Regions from separate parts of the Streptomyces sp. NBC_01537 genome, predicted to be linked through region 2. Evidence: predicted binding sites of a transcription regulator. Region 2 holds the regulator's gene; the other holds the start of a gene.
The links. Region 2 encodes HspR, which represses chaperone genes until heat shock. Its sites were predicted from a motif close to TTGAGNNNNNNNNNCTCAA; they were not measured.
Positions count from the first base shown of each region.

Region 1: the regulator HspR is predicted to act here: its motif matches at 8,858-8,876, upstream of lon (endopeptidase La).

Region 1 is NZ_CP109392.1:3,263,957-3,275,346, forward strand. Features, by position in the region: gene OG607_RS14805 (DUF742 domain-containing protein) at 1-234, opposite strand, end outside; gene OG607_RS14810 (roadblock/LC7 domain-containing protein) at 300-806, opposite strand; gene OG607_RS14815 (nitrate- and nitrite sensing domain-containing protein) at 806-3,169, opposite strand; gene OG607_RS14820 (hypothetical protein) at 3,506-4,279, shown strand; partial or broken gene OG607_RS14825 (MarR family transcriptional regulator) at 4,293-4,537, opposite strand; gene OG607_RS14830 (4-oxalocrotonate tautomerase family protein) at 4,563-4,946, shown strand; gene OG607_RS14835 (aminoglycoside phosphotransferase family protein) at 4,943-5,833, opposite strand; gene OG607_RS14840 (MarR family winged helix-turn-helix transcriptional regulator) at 5,836-6,321, opposite strand; gene lon (endopeptidase La) at 6,406-8,835, opposite strand; gene OG607_RS14850 (response regulator transcription factor) at 9,205-9,945, shown strand; gene OG607_RS14855 (ATP-binding protein) at 9,989-11,116, shown strand; gene OG607_RS14860 (multifunctional oxoglutarate decarboxylase/oxoglutarate dehydrogenase thiamine pyrophosphate-binding subunit/dihydrolipoyllysine-residue succinyltransferase subunit) at 11,300-11,390, shown strand, end outside.
Region 2 is NZ_CP109392.1:4,443,351-4,454,740, reverse strand. Features, by position in the region: gene OG607_RS20460 (DsbA family protein) at 1-401, shown strand, start outside; gene OG607_RS20455 (FG-GAP repeat domain-containing protein) at 447-1,388, opposite strand; gene OG607_RS20450 (hypothetical protein) at 1,430-1,867, opposite strand; gene OG607_RS20445 ((Fe-S)-binding protein) at 1,974-4,238, opposite strand; gene dnaK (molecular chaperone DnaK) at 4,592-6,442, shown strand; gene grpE (nucleotide exchange factor GrpE) at 6,439-7,095, shown strand; gene dnaJ (molecular chaperone DnaJ) at 7,162-8,337, shown strand; gene OG607_RS20425 (heat shock protein transcriptional repressor HspR) at 8,342-8,818, shown strand; gene OG607_RS20420 (hypothetical protein) at 8,899-11,331, opposite strand.

The DNA.
Region 1 (11,390 bases), 1.2 Mb from region 2:
GGCGGAGATCTCCGCCACCGAGCGCATCCTGCGGCACAGTTCGACGATGGCGCGCATCTCGGGCATCACCCGTGCCGCCCAGTCACCGGACGTTATCTCAAGCCGGTTCTCCGGGGCGTCGACGGTGGCGACGAAGGTCTCGACGAGCAGCACGTGACCCGCCCGGGTGCGGCCGCCGGTGAGGGCGTACGGGCGTACGCGGGAGGAGCGGCGCCCGGCGCCGCGCGTGGGCAGCCCCCCGACGGCTCCGGCCCCTGCTCCGGCTCCTGCTCCGGCCCCGGGGCTCGCGTGGCGGGGCGTCACTGGCTGCCTCCCTCGACCGATTCGATGGCCTGGCGCAACTCGCTGCGCAGCTCCGGGGTGAGCACGTGTCCGGCCCGGCCCACGAAGAGCGCCATGTGGTACGCGACGACGCTCATGTCGCAGTCGGCGGCCGCGTGCACGCCGAGCAGGGAGCCGTCGCTGATCGACATCACGAAGACGTTGCCGTTCTCCATCGCGACGGCGGTCTGCCGGACCGTGCCGCCCTCCATGAGACGGGCGGCGCCGTCGGTGAGCGAGGCGATCCCGGAGACGACGGTCGCCAGGTCGGCGGTGGAACCGGCCGGGCCCGTGGGGTCGTCATCGGCCTTGGGCTCGGTCTCCTGGGAGGTGAGCAGCAGTAACCCGTCCGAGGAGATGACGGCCACCGAGCGGACGCCCGGTGCCTCCTCCACGAAGTTGGTCAGCAGCCACTGGAGGCTTCGGGCCTCGTGGCTCAGTCTGCGGTTGTCCGTACTCTCGGTGCTGTCCGTACTCGCCGCCATTAACCGCGTGCCTCCTCGACGCCTTCGCTTTCGTCTGGTCCCCCCGGACTTGGTTCACTTTCCGTGTTCGGTTCGAATGCGGCGATTTCCGCTCTGATCTCCGCCGCTTCCGCGTCGGCCTCGGCCCGCCCCTCCCGCAGCCCCTGCTGGAAGCCGCCCAGCCTGCGCCGCAGGGCCTCCGCGTCCACGGGGGCCACCACGGGGGTGCTCTCCTGCCTGACCAGCTCCGTCGCGCGGGGCACGCGCTGCGGCAGTCCCTTGGCGGTGATGCCGGGCAGTTCCTCGTCCGGGCGGGCGTGCTCGGACGCCTCCGGCTCCGGCGTGTGCCTCGGCTTCAGCTTCGGCTTCGGCTTGCGCTCCGCCGCCCGCGCCCTTGGCGAGGGCAGCCGTGCCGGCTCCCCGGCGGCGGCCGCCTCGACCGGGGTCTGCGGCCCGTCTGGGTCGTCGGCGGGGGCGAGGAGGGCGGCGGGTACGACGACGACCGCTGCCAGACCGCCCTGCTTGTGCGCGCGCAGCTCGACACGGATGCGGTGCCGGGCGGCGAGGCGGGCGACGACGTACATACCCATGCCGGTCGTCTCGCCGGACGGCGCCGCCGCATCGGGCTGTTCGAGCAGCGCGTTGAGCCCGGCGAGCCGGTCGGCCGGGATGCCGATGCCCCGGTCCTCGATGGAGAGCATCAGCTCGCCGTCCTCCAGCAGCCAGCCGGACAGCTGCACTTCGCGGTCCGGCGGGGAGAACGCGGCCGCGTTCTCCAGCAGTTCGGCCAGCAGGTGGCTGGTGTCGTCCGCCGCGAAGCCGACCACGCGGCCGGCCGGCAGGAACTGGATGCGTACCCGCTCGTAGCTGTCGATCTCCGACAGGGCGGCCCGCGCGACATCCACCAGCGGCACCGACTTCCCGTGCTGCCCGGTCGGATGCTCGGCCCCGGCCAGCACCAGCAGGTTCTCGCTGTTGCGCCGCATGCGCGTGGCGAGGTGGTCCAGCTTGAAGAGCTGCTTGAGCTCGTCCGGGTCGTCGACGGTGTCCTCAAGGCTCTCGATGAGCGTGAGCTGCCGTTCGATCAGACCCAGCGTGCGCAGGCTGAGGTTGACGTACGTCGCGTGCACCGCCCCCTGCAGCGAGCCGAGCCGCGCGGCGAGCGTGTCCTGCTTGCCGAGCAGGCTGTCGCGCTCGGCGGCCAGGGCGTCGCGTACGCCGAGCAGCGCGGTGTGCTCCGCGTGCAGCCCGGTGACGCGCCCGCGCAGGGCGGCCGTCTCGGCGCCGAGCGCGTTGATGGCCCGGGCCGTGGCGGCGAACTCGTCGTTGCCGATCACCTGCACCTCGGCCGGCGCCGCCGTGCCGCCGCGCGCGAAGCGGTACAGCGCGGCGGCCGGGCGGGTGATCGAGCGGGCGGTGGAGACGCCGATGGCGAGCACGACCAGGAAGCACACCCCGGTGAGCGCGGCGTGCAGTTCGAGGACGGTGACATCGGTGTCACGCACGCTCGCGAGCCGCTTGGCGCTCGCGGCCACGAGCGAGGACTCGACGCTGCGCATCAGGTCGATCCGGGCCGACAGCGCGGACCGTACGTCGGAGGCCTTCAGCGTCCGGTCGGCGGCGGACAGCGAGGTGTCGTCGGTGAGCCGCTCCAGCTGGCTCTCCGCCCGGTCGGCGTCCGAGCCATTGACCGTCTCGTCGTACTGCCTGCGCGCCGCCGCCGAGGCCGTCTCCCGGAAGTCCGCGAGCGCCGCCCGCTGCCGTACGTCGGCGGTCCGCGCGGCATCCGTCAGCGCGGACTGGCCGCCGCCCGCCGTCAGCGCGCCGACCAGCAGCCCGCGTTCGGCCGAGGCGGCCGACACGGCCCGGGTGAGCGCGGGCAGGGCGCTGGTGTCGGCGGACGCGCCCCGGGCGGGGAGCGAGCGGGCGATGGCGGCGCCGATGCCGTCGAGCGCGGCGACCAGCGGCCGGTAGGCGTCGACCGCCCCCAGGACCCCGGCTCCCGCCCCTGCCCCGGCCTTGCGCGCGTCGCGCCGGATGGCGTCCAGCGCGCGGAGCTGCCGGATGAGCTCGGTGACCGCGGCTGCCATCTGCGGCGCGTCATCGGTGTCGACGGCGGCCGCCAGCGCGCCGACATCCCGGGCCTGCCGGCCGACCCGGCCGTCGTCCACGCCGTCCCGCTCGTCGGCGATCGCGTGGGCCAGCGATGCCACCTGGACGTCCAACTGGGCCATGCCGACCAGCCGCTGGGACTCCGACAGATCGCTCGCCGCTATGGCCACTCCGGGGGCGGAGGCGGCCAGCACTGTCACCGCACACACCAGCAGTGCGGCAAGCAGCCGCTGCCGTACACGCTTCTCACGTGGGTTACGTCGTGTTCGCACCGGTGTTCGCTATCCCGTCTCGCCTGGTCACTTGTCCCGAGATGACGACACATCGGCCGAGCACGGCAACGACTCATCCCACCCCGGCATGCGGCTAGACCCTCTCAGCCCATATTGGAGCAGGGATGTGCGTCCCCCACCTCGACACTCGAACGAGTGAATCGCACCCACAAGTTGACGTTCAACCCCCTCAGGGACTGTCTTTTTGCGGCCAGGCGCATATGCCGACGGCCGGTTTGGCGTACAGCGCCCCATCCTGGCAAGATGCGCACCTTCACTGCCCGGTGCGGATCAGTTACACACCGATTACGCACACCTCTCCGGCAGACTGATCGCATGCGCATCGAGACGGCCACCGAGCCCGGCACCCCCGGTCGCCCCAACGAGGATTTCGTGGCAATCGCCCTCCCCACCCCGGATTCCGGCGGTTCCGTTGTCCTCCTCGACGGCGTCACCCCTCCCGCCGACGGCAACGGCTGCGTACATTCCGTCCCCTGGTACGTCGCCCAACTGGGCAGCGCCCTGATCGAACTGTCCACTTCTCGGTTCGAACTGCCTCTTGCCGACTGCCTGGCGATCGCGATTGAACGCACCGCGGACGCGCATCGCGACACGTGTGACCTTTCTCACCATCTCACCCCACAGGCAACCGTCGTCGCAGTCCGATGGGACGCGGACACCGTCGCTCATCTGGTGCTTTCCGACTCCACACTGCTACTGGAGGCCCCCGACGGCGCCATCCGCGCCGTCCTCGACGACCGCATCGACGTCCTCCGCCGCACCCACGGCCGCGTCACCGACGCCCACCGCAACGCCCCTGGCGGCTTCTTCACCGCGGCCGCCGCCCCCTCCGCCGCCGCCCACGCCGTCACCGGCACCACCCCCCGCTCCGCCGTCCGCGCCCTCGCCGCCCTCACCGACGGCGCCGCCCGGCTCGTCGAGGGCTTCCGCACCGAGGACTGGCTCAGCACGTTTTCCGCCCTGCGCAAGCAGGGTCCGGAGGAACTGATCCGCCGCGTGCGCACGGCGGAATTCGCCGACCCGGACGGCGAGCACTTCAGGCGCTGGAAGACCCACGACGACGCGACAGCGGTCCTGGTCGTGCTCTAGACGTTCCGCCCTGTCAGGACTCGTCCCCGCCCATCGCGGCCTCATAAGCGCGCAACGTGTCCACGAACACCTTCCGCTGATCAGGCGTCAGCGGCTCCAGCGCCTCCCGCCAGGCGGTGGCCCCCCGCGCCGGACAGCCAGCTCGTTCACGGTCATCGGCCCGTCGAAGAGCAGCGACGACAGCAGCGACAGATGCCGCGGCGCCGGCGCGAGCGACCTCAGCTCCTCGGGCACCGGAATCCGCTTCGCCCGGCCGACCCGCCCCGCCGGACGGAGCTCCGCCATGCCGCATTTCACCGTGCAGATCCACGAAGAGGAACTCGACGGGAAGGCCGAGCCGGGGCTCATCCGGGCCCTGACGGACTCGGTGGTCGCGGTCTACGGCGAGCGGGCGCGCTCAGCCGCCGTCGTGGAGCTGTTCGGCATACCGCGGCACCGCTGGGGTACGGCCGGCGCGCCCGCCACGGCCACCGCGCCGGTCGTCACCCTGAACATCCGCGAACCGGCGCTCCACCTCCCGGAGATCGCCAACGCCCCCGCGCGGCTCATCGCCTCCATCACCGACGCCGTCGTCACGGTCTTCGGCGAGCCCATCCGCCGGCACGTGACCGTGCTCATCGTCGGCATCCCCTCGGGGCGCTCCGGCGTCGGCGGCGAAGCCGTCTAACACCTCTCCGACAGGACCTCCGCGATCACGTAACGCCCCAGGGCCGCCTTCTCCGGGTACGTCTCCCGGTAGTACGACACCTCCCCCAGCGCGACCGACAGCGCCCAGCCGCGACCGCGCGACCAGGCCGCGTCATCGACGTCCAGCGCGGTGCGGAAGACGCCCCTCGCGTCGGCGGTCAGCAGATACCAGGCCGCGATCAGATCGACGGCGGGATCGCCCAGGCCCATGCAGCCGAAGTCGATGACCGCGCTGAGCCGTCCGCCGGCCAGCAGCACGTTTCCCGGCTGCAGATCCGCGTGGATCCAGACCGCGGGCTCCTGCCACGCGGTGGCCCGCAGGGCCGCGTCCCACAGGGCGGTCGCCGCGTCGGCGTCGATGACGCCCCGGAGCTGCCCGATCGCGGCCCGCGTCATGGCATCCCGCTCCGCCAGTGCCTCGCTGCGGTACGAAGAAGGGCCACCGGCGGGATCGATCCGGCGCAGGGCGGCGACGAATTCCGCCAGGTCCTGTGTCGGCACCCGGTCTTCGGCGGCTCCGCCGATCGCGGGGCACTCGCCGTCGAGCCAGCGGTACACCGACCACGGCCAGGGGTAGCCGCTGCCCGGCCTGCCCATGCCCAGCGGCGCGGGGACGGCCACCGGGAGCGCGGGGGCGAGCCGCGGCAGCCAGTGGTGCTCCCGCTCCACGTCGTCGGCGGCCCCCTTGATGCGGGGGAGGCGTACGACCATGTCCTGGCCGAGCCGGTACATGGCGTTGGAGGTGCCGGCCGAGCCGACCGGCTCGACCGGGAGGTCCGCCCACTGCGGAAACTGTGCGGCGAGCAGCCGGCGGACGAGGGGCTCGTCGGTGTCCGCCTCGTCGGGATGCAGCTTGCCGGCGCTCATGGTCAGGCGCCTTCCTGGGACTCGTTCAGCCGGCGCAGCAGTCGCGCGAGGTCGCCGAGCTCGGCCCGGTCCCAGGCGGCGAGGCGGCTGACGTAGCGCCGGCGCCGGGCCTCGCGGACGCGGGTGAAGCGGGAGCGGCCCTCTTCCGTCAGCTCGACGAGGAAGGCGCGGCCGTCGGCCGGGTCGGGCTCGCGGCGGATGAGGCCGAGGTCCTCGAGGGCGCGGAGCTGGCGGCTCATGGTGGCCTTGCCGACGCCGAAGTAGCCCGCGAGGAGGGTGGCGCGTTCGGGGCCGGTTTCGTGGAGGCGGGACAGGATGCCGTAGGCGGCGGGTTCGAGGTCCGGGTGGACTTCGCGGGCCATGTCGCCGGAGGAGGCGCGGGCGCGGCGGAGGAGGAGGGTCAGCTCGCGTTCGAGCGCCTCCATCACCTGGTCGCCGGTGGCGTTCGCGGTGTTGCCCGCGTCATCGCGCTTTTCGCTCTTTTCCATGATCCGGCCAGTATTTCGCACGACCGGACCGGAAGACATGCCGGTGCCCCCTCCCGGCGCTGCAGGAGAGGGCACCGTTTCCGCTCAGGCAGCGACCGGAGCCTGGGAGGCTCCCAGATCCGCCACGGCCGGCTCCAGCGCGAGCTGGAGCACCTCGCGGACGTCGGAGACCGGGTGGACCTCCAGCCGCTCCAGGACCTCGGCGGGGACGTCGTCCAGGTCGGCTTCGTTGCGCTTGGGGATCACGACGGTCGTGATCCCGGCGCGGTGGGCGGCGAGCAGCTTCTGCTTGAGGCCGCCGATGGGCAGCACGCGGCCGGTCAGCGACACCTCACCGGTCATGGCCACGTCGGTGCGGACCCGCCGCCCCGACAGCAGGGAGGCGAGAGCCGTCGTCATGGTGATGCCGGCGCTGGGCCCGTCCTTGGGGATGCCGCCCGCCGGGACGTGCAGGTGGACGCCACGCTCCTTCAGGTCGGCCACGGGCAGCTCCAGTTCGGCGCCGTGGCTGCGCAGGAAGGACAGCGCGATCTGCGCGGACTCCTTCATGACCTCGCCCAGCTGGCCGGTGAGCTGCAGCCCGCTCCCGCCGGTCTCCGGATCGGCGAGCGACGCCTCGATGTAGAGGACGTCGCCGCCCGCCCCGGTCACCGCGAGCCCGGTGGAGACGCCGGGCACCGCCGTACGCCGCTCCTGCGGGTCCTGGAGGGCCTCCGGGACGTGGTGGGGCCGCCCGATGAGCCCGCGCAGATCGTCCGGGCCGACCGTGAAGGGCAGCTTCTGGTCGCCCAGTTCGTGCTGGGCGGCGATCTTGCGCAGGATGCGGGCGAGCGAGCGCTCCAGGGTGCGTACGCCCGCTTCGCGGGTGTACTCGCCGGCGAGCCTGCGCAGCGCCTCGTCCTCGACGGTGACCTCGCCCTCGGTGAGGCCGGCCCGCTCCAGCTGGCGCGGGAGCAGGTGGTCGCGGGCGATGGTGACCTTCTCGTCCTCGGTGTAGCCGTCGAGCCGGACCAGCTCCATGCGGTCGAGCAGCGGCTCGGGGATGGCGTCCAGGACGTTGGCGGTGGCGAGGAACACCACGTCGCTCAGGTCCAGTTCGACCTCCAGGTAGTGGTCCCGGAAGGTGTGGTTCTGGGCCGGGTCGAGCACCTCCAGCAGCGCCGCCGCCGGGTCGCCCCGGTAGTCGGAGCCGACCTTGTCGATCTCGTCCAGCAGCACGACCGGGTTCATGGACCCGGCCTCCTTGATGGCCCGTACGATCCGCCCGGGCAGCGCCCCGACATACGTACGCCGGTGGCCCCGGACCTCCGCCTCGTCCCGCACGCCGCCCAGCGCGACGCGCACGAACTTCCGCCCCATGGCGCGGGCCACGGACTCGCCCAGCGAGGTCTTGCCGACCCCGGGCGGCCCGACCAGCGCCAGCACGGCCCCGGCCCGGCGGCCGCCGATGACGCCCAGCCCGCGGTCGGCGCGGCGCTTGCGCACCGCCAGGTACTCGGTGATCCGCTCCTTGACGTCGTCCAGCCCCGCGTGGTCGGCGTCCAGGACGGCCCGCGCGCCGGGGATGTCGTAGGCGTCCTCGGTCGTGGTGTTCCACGGCAGTTCCAGGACGGTGTCCAGCCAGGTGCGGATCCACGAGCCCTCGGGGGACGCGTCGCTGGACCGCTCCAGCTTGTCGACCTCCTTGAGCGCGGCCTCCCGCACCTTTTCCGGCAGGTCGGCGGACTCCACCCGGGCGCGGTAGTCCTCGGACTCGTTCTCGGGGTCGCCGTTGAGCTCGGCGAGCTCCTTGCGTACGGCTTCGAGCTGCTGGCGGAGCAGGAACTCGCGCTGCTGCTTCTCCATGCCCTCCTGGACGTCCTTGCGGATGGTGTCCGCGACATCCTGCTCGGCGAGGTGGTCGCGCAGCGTGGTGATGGCGAGCCTGAGGCGGGCCACCGGGTCGGCGGTCTCCAGCAGCTCGACGCGCTGCTTGGTGGTCAGGAAGCCCGAGTAACCGGAGTTGTCGGCGAGCTGCGACACATCGTCGATCTGCTGGACCCGGTCCACGATCTGCCAGGCGCCGCGCTTGCGCAGCCAGCTGGTGGCCAGCGCCTTGTACTCCTTGACGAGCTCCGCCACGGTCCCCGGGGCCTCGGTGGGCGCGGGCTCCGTGAGCTGCGTCCCCTCCACCCAGAGCGCCGAGCCGAGCCCCGTCGTCCCGGCCCCGATCCGGACCCGGCTCACGCCACGGATCACGGCTCCCGGATCGCCGTCCGACAGCCTTCCCACCTGCTCGACCGTGCCGAGCGTGCCGACGGCCGCGTAGTGCCCGTCGACCCGGGGAACGAGCAGCACCCGCGGTTTGTTGCGACCACCGTCGGCCCGCTGAGCCGCCTGCGCGGCCTCGACCGCGGCGCGCACCTCTGCGTCGGTCAGGTCCAGCGGCACGACCATGCCGGGCAGGACGACCGCGTCGTCCAGCGGCAGGACGGGCAGGGTGAGCGGCGCGGACGACGAAGACGAGTTAGCCATGATCTCTCCCTAAGCAATCAAGTTGAGCTATGCAGACTCAATGCTTCTGATGCCGTTGGTGTTCCCCGGGCGTGTTCGCCCTGAGCGATCGGCAGCCGACCGGCAGCCCATCGGCAGTCGGACAGGGCGCGGCTGCCGCCGGGCGGGTTACTGGGGGTATGGTCTGCGCAGCCGTCGGCCGCCTTCGAGGAGGCACCGCGGGCGGCGGAAAACCAGCAGGTCCGGACCATTGAGATCCGCGCGAAACGGGGCGTTCCGGATGCCGTGCATCCGGCATCCAGGCCCACGTAGCCTCGGCCTTCACCGGGCCCGTACGCTGCATGGTCATCACCCACACAACCGACAGCAATCAACCATGGGGGACTGGACATGGACGGCACCAATCCGAATCACGGCGACGCCGGCGCAGTCACGCCCGGCGCGCAGCGGCGGGTGCTGGTGGTGGAGGACGACCCGACGATCGCCGACTCGATCGCGGCCCGTCTGCGGGCCGAGGGCTTCCAGCTCCGGACGGCCGGGGACGGCCCCAGCGCTGTGGACCTGGCCCTCGCCTGGCAGCCCGACCTGCTGGTGCTCGACGTCATGCTGCCCGGCTACGACGGCCTTGAGGTCTGTCGCCGGGTCCAGGCGTCCCGCCCCGTTCCCGTGCTGATGCTCACCGCCCGCGACGATGAGACCGACATGCTCGTCGGGCTCGGGGTCGGCGCCGACGACTACATGACCAAGCCGTTCTCCATGCGCGAGCTGGCCGCCCGGGTGCACGTCCTGCTGCGCCGCGTCGAGCGCGCCACGATCGCCGCCCGCGACCCGCGCGGCGGCAATCTGCACCTCGGCGACCTGGAGATCGACAACGCCCAGCGCCGGGTCCGCGTGCGCGGCAGCGACGTCCACCTCACCCCCACCGAGTTCGACCTCCTGGTCTGCCTGGCCCAGCAGCCGCGCGCCGTGCTGTCGCGCGAGCAGCTGCTCGCCGAGGTCTGGGACTGGGCGGACGCCTCCGGCACCCGTACCGTCGACAGTCACGTCAAGGCCCTGCGCCGGAAGATCGGCGCCGATCGCATCCGTACGGTGCACGGAGTCGGCTACGCGCTGGAGACGCCCGCGCCGTAGTCCTCCGCAGCACCATGGCGGCACGATGAGGGGAACGCAGGAGATGGCCAGAGCCGAGCCCGCGGTTCGCAGCAGTCACGCCACGACCACCGCCACCTGGCGCGCACAGGTGTGGGAGGCGCTGCGGCCCTACGACCCGTTCCGGTCGATCAAGGCGGCGCTGCAGGTGCTGGTGGTCGTATCGGTGCTGATCACGACGCTGCTGGTCTTCGTGGCGATGGAGTCCAAGACCGGGATACGCATCATCACGATCTTCTCGATCATCGCGTCGCTGCTCATAACCCAGTTCGTGGCGCACGGCCTCACCGCCCCGCTGCGCGAGATGACCGCCGTCACCAAGGCGATGGCCAACGGCGACTACGGCCGGCGCGTCGCCATCGTGCGGCGGGACGAGGTCGGCGAGCTCGCCGACGCGTTCAATCTCATGGCCGCCGACCTGGAAGCGGTCGACCGGCACCGCAAGGAACTCGTGGCAAATGTCTCACATGAGCTGCGTACGCCCATCGCCGCGCTCCGCGCCGTCCTGGAGAACGTCGTGGACGGCGTCGTCGAGGCCGACCCCGAGACCATGCGCACCGCGCTGGCCCAGACCGAACGGCTGAGCCGGCTGGTCAGCCAGCTGCTCGACCTCTCCCGGCTCGACAGCGGCGTCGTCCTGCTGGACGCCAAGCGGTTCGAGGTCTGGCCCTACCTGGCCGCCGTCATCAAGACCGCCAGCCTCGGCCTCCAGGGCGGCCCCGGCGCCGGTACGCGGGCCCGCGCCGACGTCCACCTGCACCTGGACGTCTCGCCGCCCGAGCTGACCGCCTACGCCGACGCCGAGCGGCTCCACCAGGTCGTGGCCAACCTCGTCGACAACGCCGTCAAGCACAGCCCGCCCAGCGGCCGCGTCACCGTACGCGCCCGCCGCGGCGCCGGCCCCGGCAGCCTGGATCTGGAGGTCCTGGACGAGGGCCCCGGCATCCCCGCCGCCGAGCGCGGCCGCGTCTTCGAACGCTTCAACCGCGGCAGCGCCCGCGCCTCCGGCCCGGCCGACGGCGGCACCGGCCTCGGCCTCGCCATCGCCCGCTGGGCCGTCGACCTCCACGGCGGAGCGATTCTCGTCGCCGAGTCGCCCCGCGGGTGCCGCATCCGGGTGACCCTGCCGGGCTCGGGCCCGGCGGCACTCTGACGGCGTGCGGCCCCGGCGCAGCCGATTCGGCACGTCATTCCCGCCGAAACATACCCCGAAACCAGCCTTCCGGTGTGACTTAGGCGACGACTGCCCCCCGGGCCTGCATGAAGGGCCCCGGTAGGCGTAGCCTTTATTTCCGCTGTCCATCACCTTGTGAAGCGGAAGAGGGCGGTTGCCGCCGTGTCGCCACAGTCCCCCAATAGCTCGAGCGTCTCGACCGACACCGACGGGCAGGGCAAGAGCCCTGCCCCCGGGTTCGGAGCCAATGAGT
Region 2 (11,390 bases):
ACACCCTCGCCTCCTTCCTGGACGGCAACCTCGGCGGCAACGGCTCCAAGCGGGCGGCCAACGCGCTGCGCGCGTCGGTGGAGCAGGGGAAGTTCGTGCCGTACCACGAGGCGCTGTACGCGAATCAGCCCGAGGAGACGAACGACGGCTTCACGGCGGACTTCCTGCTGAGCATCGCGGGCAAGGTGGACGGCCTGCGCACGACGGCTTTCGAGGCGGCGGTCAAGAAGGGCACGTACGACAGCTTTGTGCAGGCGTCCGAGAAGGCCTTTCTGAAGAGCGGCGCCGCGGGCACGCCGTACGTGAAGATCAACGGCAAGGCGGTGTCGGGGGACGACGCGGCGAAGCTGCATGACGCGACGCAGTTCGCGGCGCTGCTGAAGGAGTACGGGGTCGCCTGAGCCGGGGCCCAGGTGGCCCAGGCGACCCCGTCACCGCCCGGCGGGCTACCTGCCGAAGCCGGAGGCGAATTGACCGACCTGCGACTCGCTCAGGCCCAGGTCCGCCGGGCCGAAGGCGGCCAGTGGCGAGGTCGTGGTGATGCCCCCGTTGGCGCCGGCGGTGCCGCGCAGCACGGTGGCCGTGTCGTGCTTCGCGTCGCCGAGGGCCAGATCGACCCGGCCGTCCCGGTTGGTGTCCAGCAGCATGGCGGCGCCGCCCAGGCCGGTGAAGAGCTTGCTGTTCTCCGTGGTCAGCCCCTTGGCGCTGCCTCGCAGGACGACGATGGTGGGCCGGTCGTCGGCCAGTCGCGCGGCGAAAGCGACGTCGGCGTAGCCGTCGCCGTTGGTGTCGCCGGCGACCGGCGTGGAGCCGAAGCTGTCCCACATGAACGTCGGTGATCCGGGCAGCCCGGCGGCCTTCTCGTTGATCCGGACCGGCTTGAGCTTGGTGCTCTGGCCCTTGGGGCCGCCGTACGACACCACGATCTGGGCGCCGCCCGCCGGGGTCATGGGCTCGCCGAGGAGCTCGTAGGGGAGTCCGAGGACGATGTCGGCGTAGCCGTCCTTGTTCACGTCGGCGGTGGTGACCTCGCCGGACCATGCGTCGGAGGCGTAGATGTCCTTGCCCTTGGCGTCCTTGAGGCGGGGGCCCTTGACCAGGGTGCCTGTCTTCGTGCCGCGGTAAAGGACGGTGGCGCGCGGGGTGTACTCCCCGTCGCCGTAGATCCGCGACCAGGTGACGACCAGGTCGGTGCGGCCGTCGCCGGTGACGTCCCCGGCGGCGGCGACGGTGGCGAGGAGGTCCGGGTCCGACGGAGTGAGGTTCAGCGTGGTGCTGCGCTTCGGCGCGCCCTTGCGGCTGAAGGGGCCGAGCCGGAGCGTGGCGGTGCTGTCCTTGGTGGTCTGGGTGACCAGGTCGGCGCGTCCGTCGCCGTTGAAGTCGCCGATGAGCGGGATCCTGCCGGTGATCCGGGCGGCGCCGCTCAGGCTCAGACCCTTCTACCGCCCCAGACGATGAAGATGGTGTTCCTGCCGGCCGAGGTGGCGAGGTCGCTGTAGCCGTCGTGGTTGAGGTCGCCGGTGACGGTGTGGTCGCCGAAGTCGAAGCCCTGGCCGGCCTTGCCGAGGTTGAGGCTGTTCTGCGTGATGATCTTGCGGTGTCCGGTGTCCGGGCCCTTCGCGGAGCCGTAGACGACGGCCACGTATCCGGCGGAGTAGACGCCTTCGACGGTGGCCGTGGTGTCGGTCAGGACCAGGTCGCCGTAACCGTCGCCGTTGAAGTCCGAGTGGGCTCGGGCGCCGGCGGCGGCTTTGCCGGCCATCCACGACGGAGTCTCCGACGGAGTCCCCTGGGCCGCGCCCGACTGCCAGCATGCGGCGGTGCCGGCGAGTGCGAGGGCGAGAACGGCAAGTATGGGTTTACGCATACCGGTTCGACATGCGGTGAGGGCCAAAGGCTGTGCTGGTGAACAGCAGTGGCCGGCGCCCGGGTCGGGCACCGGCCACTGCCGCGTCCATGCGGATCCGTACGGGCTACTTCACCGGCTCCGGCTCAGGAGCGGAGTCCGCGTCGGCGTCGTCCGCCGCCACGGGGGTCTTGACGGACTGCAGCAGCAGCTGGGAGACGTCGACGACCGTCAGCGACTCCTTCGCCTTGCCTTCGTTCTTCTTGCCGTTGACGGAGTCGGACAGCATGACGAGGCAGAACGGGCAGGCGGTGGAGACGATGTCCGGGTTGAGGGACAGCGCCTCGTCCACGCGCTCGTTGTTGATGCGCTTGCCGATCCGCTCTTCCATCCACATGCGCGCGCCGCCCGCGCCGCAGCAGAAGCCGCGCTCCTTGTGGCGGTGCATCTCCTCGTTCCGGAGCCCCGGCACCTTGGCGATGATCTCGCGCGGCGGTGTGTAGACCTTGTTGTGACGGCCCAGGTAGCAGGGGTCGTGGTAGGTGATGAGGCCCTCGACCGGGGTCACCGGGATCAGCTTGCCCTCGTCGACGAGGTGCTGGAGCAGCTGGGTGTGGTGGATGACCTCGTACTCGCCGCCGAGCTGCGGGTACTCGTTGGCGATGGTGTTGAAGCAGTGCGGGCAGGTGGCGACGATCTTCTTCTTGGACTTGGGGAGCTTGGTGCTCTCGTCCTCGTCGTCCTCACCGAAGGCCATGTTCAGCATCGCGACGTTCTCGGCGCCGAGCTGCTGGAACAGGAACTCGTTGCCCAGGCGGCGGGCGGAGTCACCGGTGCAGTTCTCCTCGCCGCCCATGATCGCGAACTTAACGCCCGCGATGTTGAGCAGCTCGGCGAAGGCCTTGGTGGTCTTCTTCGCCCGGTCCTCCAGGGAGCCGGCGCAGCCGACCCAGTACAGGTACTCGACCTCGGTCAGGTCCTCGATGTCCTCGCCGACGACCGGGACCTCGAAGTCGACCTCCTTGACCCACGCCAGGCGCTGCTTCTTGGGCAGGCCCCACGGGTTGCCCTTCTTCTCCAGGTTCTTGAGCATCGTGCCCGCCTCGCTCGGGAACGAGGACTCGATCATCACCTGGTAGCGGCGCATGTCGACGATGTGGTCGATGTGCTCGATGTCCACCGGGCACTGCTCGACGCACGCGCCGCAGGTCGTGCACGACCACAGCACGTCCGGGTCGATGACGCCGTTCTCCTCGGCGGTGCCGATCAGCGGCCGCTCGGCCTCGGCGAGGGCCGCCGCCGGGACGCCCGCGAGCTGCTCCGCCGTGGCCTTCTCCTCGCCCTCCGCGTCCTTGCCGCCGCCCGCGAGCAGATACGGGGCCTTGGCGTGGGCGTGGTCGCGCAGCGACATGATCAGGAGCTTGGGGGAGAGCGGCTTGCCCGTGTTCCAGGCCGGGCACTGCGACTGGCAGCGGCCGCACTCCGTACAGGTGGAGAAGTCGAGGATGCCCTTCCAGGCGAAGTGCTCGACCTGCGAGACGCCGAACTGGTCGTCCTCGCCCGGGTCCTCGAAGTCGATCGGCACGCCGGCCGAGGTCATCGGCTGGAGGGCGCCCAGCGCGGTCGCGCCGTCGGCGTTGCGCTTGAACCAGATGTTGGGGAAGCCCAGGAAGCGGTGCCAGGCGACGCCCATGTTGGTGTTGAGCGAGACCACGATCATCCAGATCAGCGAGACGCCGATCTTGATCATCGCGGTGAGGTAGATCAGGTTCTGGAGCGTCTCGGTGCTCAGGCCCCTGAAGGCCACCACGAGCGGGTACGAGAGGAAGTACGCCGCCTCGTAGTGCTCCACGTGGTGGATCGCGCCCTCGAGCCCGCGCAGGGTCAGGATCGCCGCGCCGATGGTGAGGATGACGTACTCGACGAAGTACGCCTGCCAGGCCTTGGAGCCCGCGAAGCGGGACTTGCGGCCCGCGCGGGAGGGCAGGCTGAGGAGCCGGATCGTGATCAGGACGAGGATGCCGAGGATCGTCATCACGCCGATGAACTCGATGTACAACTCGAACGGCAGGAAGCCGCCGATCCACGGCAGCGTCCAGTCGGCCTGGAACAGCTGCCCGTACGCCTGCGCCAGCGTCGGCGGCAGCGTCAGGAAGCCGATCGCGACGAACCAGTGCGCGAAGCCGACGATGCCCCAGCGGTTCATGCGCGTGTGGCCCAGGAATTCCCGGGCCAGCGTGATCGAGCGCTGTTTGGGGTTGTCGGTACGGCTGCCGGCCGGGACGGGCTGGCCGATCCTCACGAACCGGTAGATCTGCGCGACGGCGCGGCTGATGAGCGCAACGCCGACCGCGGTGAGGACCAGCGACACGATGATCGCGGCGAGTTGCATTCCGGGCTCCTCGGACCTGCGAGAGCGGTTCTTACTAATCGGTAACTTGTGTGGTCTTCCTGAGATTATCGCCTCCGGCGGGCGGTCAGAAGCAGCCTGGCCGGTGATCTGCGTCGCCCTGCGGGGTCGCGCCGTCGCGGCCGGGGCCCGTGGCCGGATGCGGGCCGGTTGTGCCCACCTGTTCTGCCATACGGAACGCCTGCCCGCAGCCTACCTCTGAGCTGCGGCAATGGAGCTTATGCGCGCCTTACGCGACAGAAGGTTGAGCCTGGTCCGCTCATGCCTTTTGACATCGGCCGGGCCGGTGATGCACCCTTGAGTCAGTTCCACTCAAGTCGCTGGAGGATTCCAAAATGGCACGTGCGGTCGGCATCGACCTGGGCACGACTAACTCCGTCGTCAGCGTTCTCGAAGGCGGCGAGCCCACCGTCATCACCAACGCAGAGGGCGCCAGGACCACGCCGTCCGTCGTCGCCTTCGCCAAGAACGGCGAGGTGCTCGTCGGCGAGGTCGCGAAGCGCCAGGCGGTCACGAACGTAGACAGGACCGTCCGGTCGGTCAAGCGCCACATGGGCACCGACTGGAAGATCAACGTTGACGGCAAGGACTTCAACCCGCAGCAGATGAGCGCCTTTATCCTGCAGAAGCTGAAGCGCGACGCCGAGGCGTACCTGGGCGAGAAGGTCCAGGACGCGGTCATCACGGTCCCGGCGTACTTCAACGACTCGGAGCGCCAGGCCACCAAGGAGGCCGGCGAGATCGCGGGCCTCAACGTCCTTCGTATTGTCAATGAGCCGACGGCTGCCGCCCTCGCCTACGGCCTCGACAAGGACGACCAGACCATTCTCGTCTTCGACCTCGGTGGTGGCACCTTCGACGTGTCGCTGCTGGAGATCGGCGACGGCGTCGTCGAGGTGAAGGCCACCAACGGTGACAACCACCTCGGTGGTGACGACTGGGACCAGCGGGTCGTCGACTACCTGGTGAAGCAGTTCCACTCCGGCCACGGCGTGGACCTGTCCAAGGACAAGATGGCGCTGCAGCGTCTCCGTGAGGCCGCCGAGAAGGCGAAGATCGAGCTGTCCTCGTCCACCGAGACCTCGATCAACCTGCCCTACATCACGGCGTCCGCCGAGGGCCCGCTGCACCTGGACGAGAAGCTCACCCGCGCCCAGTTCCAGCAGCTGACGGCCGACCTGCTCGACCGCTGCAAGAACCCGTTCAACAACGTCATCAAGGACGCCGGCATCCAGCTGTCCGAGATCGACCACGTGGTCCTGGTCGGCGGCTCGACCCGGATGCCCGCCGTCGCCGAGCTCGTCAAGGAGCTGACCGGCGGCCGCGACGCCAACAAGGGCGTCAACCCCGACGAGGTCGTGGCCATCGGTGCCGCGCTCCAGGCGGGCGTGCTCAAGGGCGAGGTCAAGGACGTACTGCTCCTCGACGTCACCCCGCTGTCCCTCGGTATCGAGACCAAGGGCGGCATCATGACCAAGCTGATCGAGCGCAACACCACGATCCCGACCAAGCGCTCCGAGATCTTCACGACGGCCGAGGACAACCAGCCGTCCGTCCAGATCCAGGTCTACCAGGGCGAGCGCGAGATCGCGGCGTACAACAAGAAGCTCGGGATGTTCGAGCTGACCGGCCTGCCGCCGGCCCCGCGTGGCGTGCCGCAGATCGAGGTCACCTTCGACATCGACGCGAACGGCATCATGCACGTCGGCGCCAAGGACCTCGGCACCGGCAAGGAGCAGCGGATGACCGTCACCGGCGGCTCGGCGCTGCCGAAGGACGACATCGACCGCATGATGCGCGAGGCCGAGCAGTACGCGGACGAGGACCACAAGCGCCGCGAGGCCGCCGAGACCCGCAACCAGGCCGAGCAGCTCGTCTACCAGACCGAGAAGTTCATCGCCGACAACGCGGACAAGGTCCCCGGCGACGTCAAGACCGAGGTCGAGGCGTCCATCGCGGACCTCAAGGAAGCCCTCAAGGGCGAGGACACCGCGGCGATCCGTGAGGCCACCGAGAAGGTCGCGGCCACCAGCCAGAAGCTGGGCCAGGCGCTCTACGCCAACGCCCAGGCCGAGGGTGCGACCGCCGGTGCCCCGGGCGCCGACGCGGGCGCGCACGCCGCCGCCGATGACGACGTCGTGGACGCCGAGATCGTCGACGAGGACAAGAAGGACGGTGCCGCGTGACGGAGGAGACCCCGGGCTTCGACAACAACGAGAAGCCTGACGTCCCCTCTGCCGATGCCGCAGATTCCGTTCAGAACGACGCGGCGCAGGCCGCCGGACCCGCCGACCAGGCGGGCCCGGCGGCCCCGGCCGGGGACGCAAACGCGACAGCCGGCCTGATGGCCGCCCTGGACCAGGCCCGCAGCGCGCTCGGCGAGCGCACCGCAGACCTCCAGCGGCTCCAGGCCGAGTACCAGAACTACCGCCGCCGGGTGGAGCGGGACCGCATCGCGGTCCGGGAGATCGCCATCGCGAACCTCCTGACCGAGCTGCTCCCGGTGCTCGACGACATCGGCCGCGCCCGTGACCACAACGAACTGGTCGGCGGCTTCAAGTCCGTCGGCGAGTCGGTGGAGACCGTGGCGGCCAAGATGGGCCTGCAGCAGTTCGGCAAGGAGGGCGAGCCCTTCGACCCGCTGGTGCACGAGGCCCTGATGCACAGTTACTCGCCGGATGTCACCCAGACCACCTGCGTGCAGATCCTCCAGCCGGGGTATCGCATCGGAGAACGTACGATCCGCCCCGCGCGGGTCGCGGTCGCCGAGCCCCAGCCGGGCGCGCAGAAGGCCGACGAGACATCCGAAGAGGAGAACGGTGGCCCCGACCAGGGCTGACGCACAACAGGCACAGGGCACGACAGGCACAACAGCACGACATGAACGGAAGGAGGGACGCCGAGGATGAGCATCAGCAGGGACTTGCTTGAGAAGGACCTCTACAAGGTCCTCGGCGTTCCGAAGGACGCCACCGACGCCGAGATCAAGAAGGCGTACCGGAAGCTCGCCCGCGAGTTCCACCCGGACGCCAACAAGGGCGACGTCAAGGCCGAGGAGCGCTTCAAGGAGATCTCCGAGGCGAACGACGTCCTGTCGGACGCCAAGCGCCGCAAGGAGTACGACGAGGGCCGCGCCCTCTTCGGCAACGGCGGCTTCCGGCCCGGTCCGGGCGGTTTCGGCGGCGGTGGCTTCGACCTGGGCGACCTGTTCGGCGGCGGCCAGGGCGGCGGCGGCACGGCCGGCGGCGGTGGTTTCGGCGGCGGCCTCGGCGACGTCTTCGGCGGCCTGTTCAACCGCGGCCCCGGGCGGGCCGCGCCCCGCCGCGGCCAGGACATCGAGACCGAGGTGACGCTCAGCTTCACCGAGGCCGTGGACGGCGCCACCGTCCCGCTGCGCATGTCCAGCCAGGCCCCCTGCAAGGCCTGCGCCGGCACCGGCGACACCAACGGCACCCCCCGCGTCTGCCCCACCTGCGTCGGCACCGGCCAGGTGTCCAGGGGCGGCGGCGGAGGCTTCTCCCTCACCGACCCCTGCGTCGACTGCAAGGGCCGCGGCCTCATCGCCCAGAACCCCTGCGAGGTCTGCAAGGGCAGCGGCCGGGCCCGCTCCTCCCGCACCATGCAGGTCCGCATCCCGGCCGGCGTCACGGACAACCAGAAGATCCGCCTGCGTGGCAAGGGCGCCCCCGGCGAGACCGGCGGCCCGGCCGGTGACCTCTACGTCCTCATCCACGTCGACGCCCACCCCGTCTTCGGCCGCAAGGGCGACAACCTCACGGTGACGGTCCCCGTCTCCTTCACCGAGGCCGCCCTCGGCGGCGAGATCCAGGTCCCCACCCTCGGCGGCCCCCCGGTCCGCCTGAAGCTTCCCCCCGGCACCCCCAACGGGCGTACGCTGCGTGCCCGCGGCAAGGGCGCCGTGCGCAAGGACGGCACCCGGGGCGATCTCCTGGTCACCGTCGAGGTCGCCGTACCCCAGGTGAGCGACGGCAAGGCCCTCGACGCCCTGGAGGCGTATCGCGAGGCCACCGCGGAATTCGACCCGCGCGCAGAGCTGTTCAAGGCCGCGAAGGGAGCGTGACCTGATGAGCATGGACGGCATCGGAGGCGGCGGAGGCCGCAGCCGCAACCCGTACGAGCTGACCGAGGAGTCCGCGGTCTACGTCATCTCCGTAGCCGCCCAGCTCTCCGGCCTGCACCCGCAGACGCTCCGCCAGTACGACCGCCTCGGCCTGGTCTCCCCCGACCGCACCGCCGGCCGCGGCCGCCGCTACTCCGCCCGCGACATCCAGCTGCTCCGGGAAGTCCAGCGGCTCTCCCAGGACGAGGGCATCAACCTCGCCGGCATCAAGCGCATTATCGAACTGGAGAACCAGGTCGCCGCCCTCCAGGCCCGCGTGGCCGAGCTGGCCGCCGCCGTCGAGGGCGCTGCGGCCGCTCTGCAGCAGCGCGAGGCCCAGGTCCACGCCTCGTACCGGCGGGACCTGGTGCCCTACCAGGACGTCCAGCAGACCAGCGCGCTGGTGGTGTGGCGGCCGAAGCGGCAGCAGTCCTCGGACTGAGGCGTACGCGCGCACGCTCACGCTCACGCGAAAAGGGGCCCGGAGGATTCTCCGGGCCCCTTTTCATGTGCCGATCGCGGTCAGAGCCAGTCGTCCCAGATGCCGTAGGCCTCCTGCTCCACGACCTCCTCCGTGCCCGCCGGGTCGATGTAGACGGCCCGGTAGTAGTACAGGCCGAGGCGGTCCTCGTGGACCGTCGTGTCCATGTGGAAGTCCGGGTCGGCGACCTTGCCCCTGGCGAACGTGGTCCAGGAGGCGGTGGCCGGGTCCCACTTCTCCCAGCGGTAGTCGGTGTAGTCACCGCACGGCATGTCGTAGATGGTGACACCGCAGCGGACGTAGAGATCCGGGTACTGGTCCTCGATGACGTCGGTCCCGGTCCAGCCCGGCGGGCGGGTGTCCGGCAGGGTGACGGAGATGTCGGCGGGGTGGTAGGCGTCCGGGCCGTCGGCCGGGTCGTACAGGCCGGAGCTGTCCAGGCCGGCCACCCGGTAGACGTGGGTGGCGCCGTCGGGGACGGTCGGGCAGAGGATCTCGGTGTCGGCCAGCGAGGGGCTGTCCCAGCAGTTCCGTTCCCAGGTCGTCTCGCCGGTCTCGGGGTCGGTGACGCCCTGCCACACCGCGTAGCCGGCGACGTCGTCGTCGGCGGGCGGCGTCCAGGTCAGGCGGACGCCGAGCGGGATCTGTTCCGCGGTCAGGTTCTCGACCGGGGCCGGGCGCTGGGTGTCCGGGGTGGTCTCCGTGGCGGCCGGGCCGGGCTGCGATGCGTGTCCGTAGGGGTCGACGGTCACGACCCGGTACTCGTACGTCGTCTCGGACGCGCCCGAGACGTCCCAGCAGACGCCGTTGATCTGCTTGCGGCCGGCGTACGCGGGGGCGTCGTCACCGGTCACCCACGTCCAGTACGTCGAAGGGGCCTCCAGCGGCAGGTTGTCGTTCGAGCTGTTCGGCTTGCACAGGTCGACGGTGCTGCTCTCACCGGTCGCCGTGTCGGTACGGATGATCCGGTACGTGAGAAGCGGGCCTCCGTCGAAGGTCCACGGGTCGGCGCTGCTCCACTCGATCATCACCCCCTCGTCGAACCGGCTCGCGGTGGTCGCGAAGGCGGGGATGGCCTCGGGCCGGTCCGCCATCGGCAGCGTGATCTCCACCGGGGCGGCGGCGTTGCTCTTCGCGTCAACCGAGCGCACGACGTACTGGTAGCTGTCGGCGATCGCGACCAGCTGGCGCGGTACGACGTCGGTCTGAGCGGTGGTGCCTCCGCCGGGCAGGGCGTCGAGGTAACCGCCGGTCGCCGGGTCGTACTGGAGGACCTGGTACGAGGCAGCCCCGCTGACGGGGGACCACACCAGGTGGGGAACGCCCGACCGGTACTCGACGTGGGCGTCGGCAGCGGTCGCGGGCGGTGTCAGGTCGGACGTGGTGAGCGTGGTGGCGGCCGAGTACACGGACCAGTTCCCGGCGGCGTCGCGGGCCCGGCCCCGGTAGGTGACCTTGCTGCCGTCCGCCGGGTAGCCGGTGTCACAGATCGCGCCCTTGGTGCCTGTGTACACGGTGGTCCACGCATTGGTGGCCGTGTCCCGGCGCTGCATCTCGTACAGGGCGATGTCGGCCGCGTTGGCGGCGGTGGTGACAAGTTGCGGGGCCGAGTAGGGCTGGAGGTCCGGGCAGGCGTCCATATCGACGAACGGTGCTGCGGGCGGGGTGGTGTCGACGGTGGTGACACCCCGGTCGGCGCTGCCGGCCGACTCGTTGCCCGCCTTGTCGTAGGCGCGGACCTCGTAGTAGTACGTCTTGCCGGTGGGCGGCGGGGTGTTGGTGTACGAGGCCGAGGTGGTGGCCGTCAGTTTCGTCCAGGTGCTGCTGCCCTTGAGGCGCCGGTAGACGCGGTATCCGGCGAGGTCCATCTCCGTGTTCCTGGACCAGGTGACCTTGGCCTTGCCGGTGGAGGCGGAGTACGCGACCGATGTGCCGGTTGGGGCGAGGGGCTTGACCTTGTCGACGGAGGCCGAAGTGCGGGGTGCGTACGTGAACTTGACGTTCGCCGTGCCTTTGAAGGCGGCGAAGTCGACCCGGAGGGTGTGCTTGCCCTTGGGGATCGTGACGTTGACCGTCTTCTTGGCGGTCTTGGTCACGTCCTTCCAGAGGCTGATCTTGCGGGTGCCGTCGAGGTAGACGCGGATGCCGTCCTGGGCGGAGGCGGCGAAGGAGAACGGGCCGCCGGAGCCGAAGTTCCTCGTCACGGTCCAGCGGACGCCGAAGTTGTCCTTGGGCAGGGTGACCCCGGCGGGGTCGCCGGTGCCGTAGTTCTCGCTGATCGCGGTGTCGCAGGCGGTCTTCTTCGCGGTGCCGCTGAAGGCGGTGTTCGCGAAGTACGACACCTTCCACACGTTCGTGGCGCAAGTGACGGCGGCCTGGGCCGTGCTCGCGGGCAGCGCGAGGCCTGCGGCGGCGACGGCGAGCGCGAGCGCAGCGGCGCGGGCGGTTGCCGCCCTGCGCGTATGTATGGACATGGTCAAAGATCCCCTCCCTGATGTGGGGATTTTGCCAGACCATTGCGGTGACCATGCGC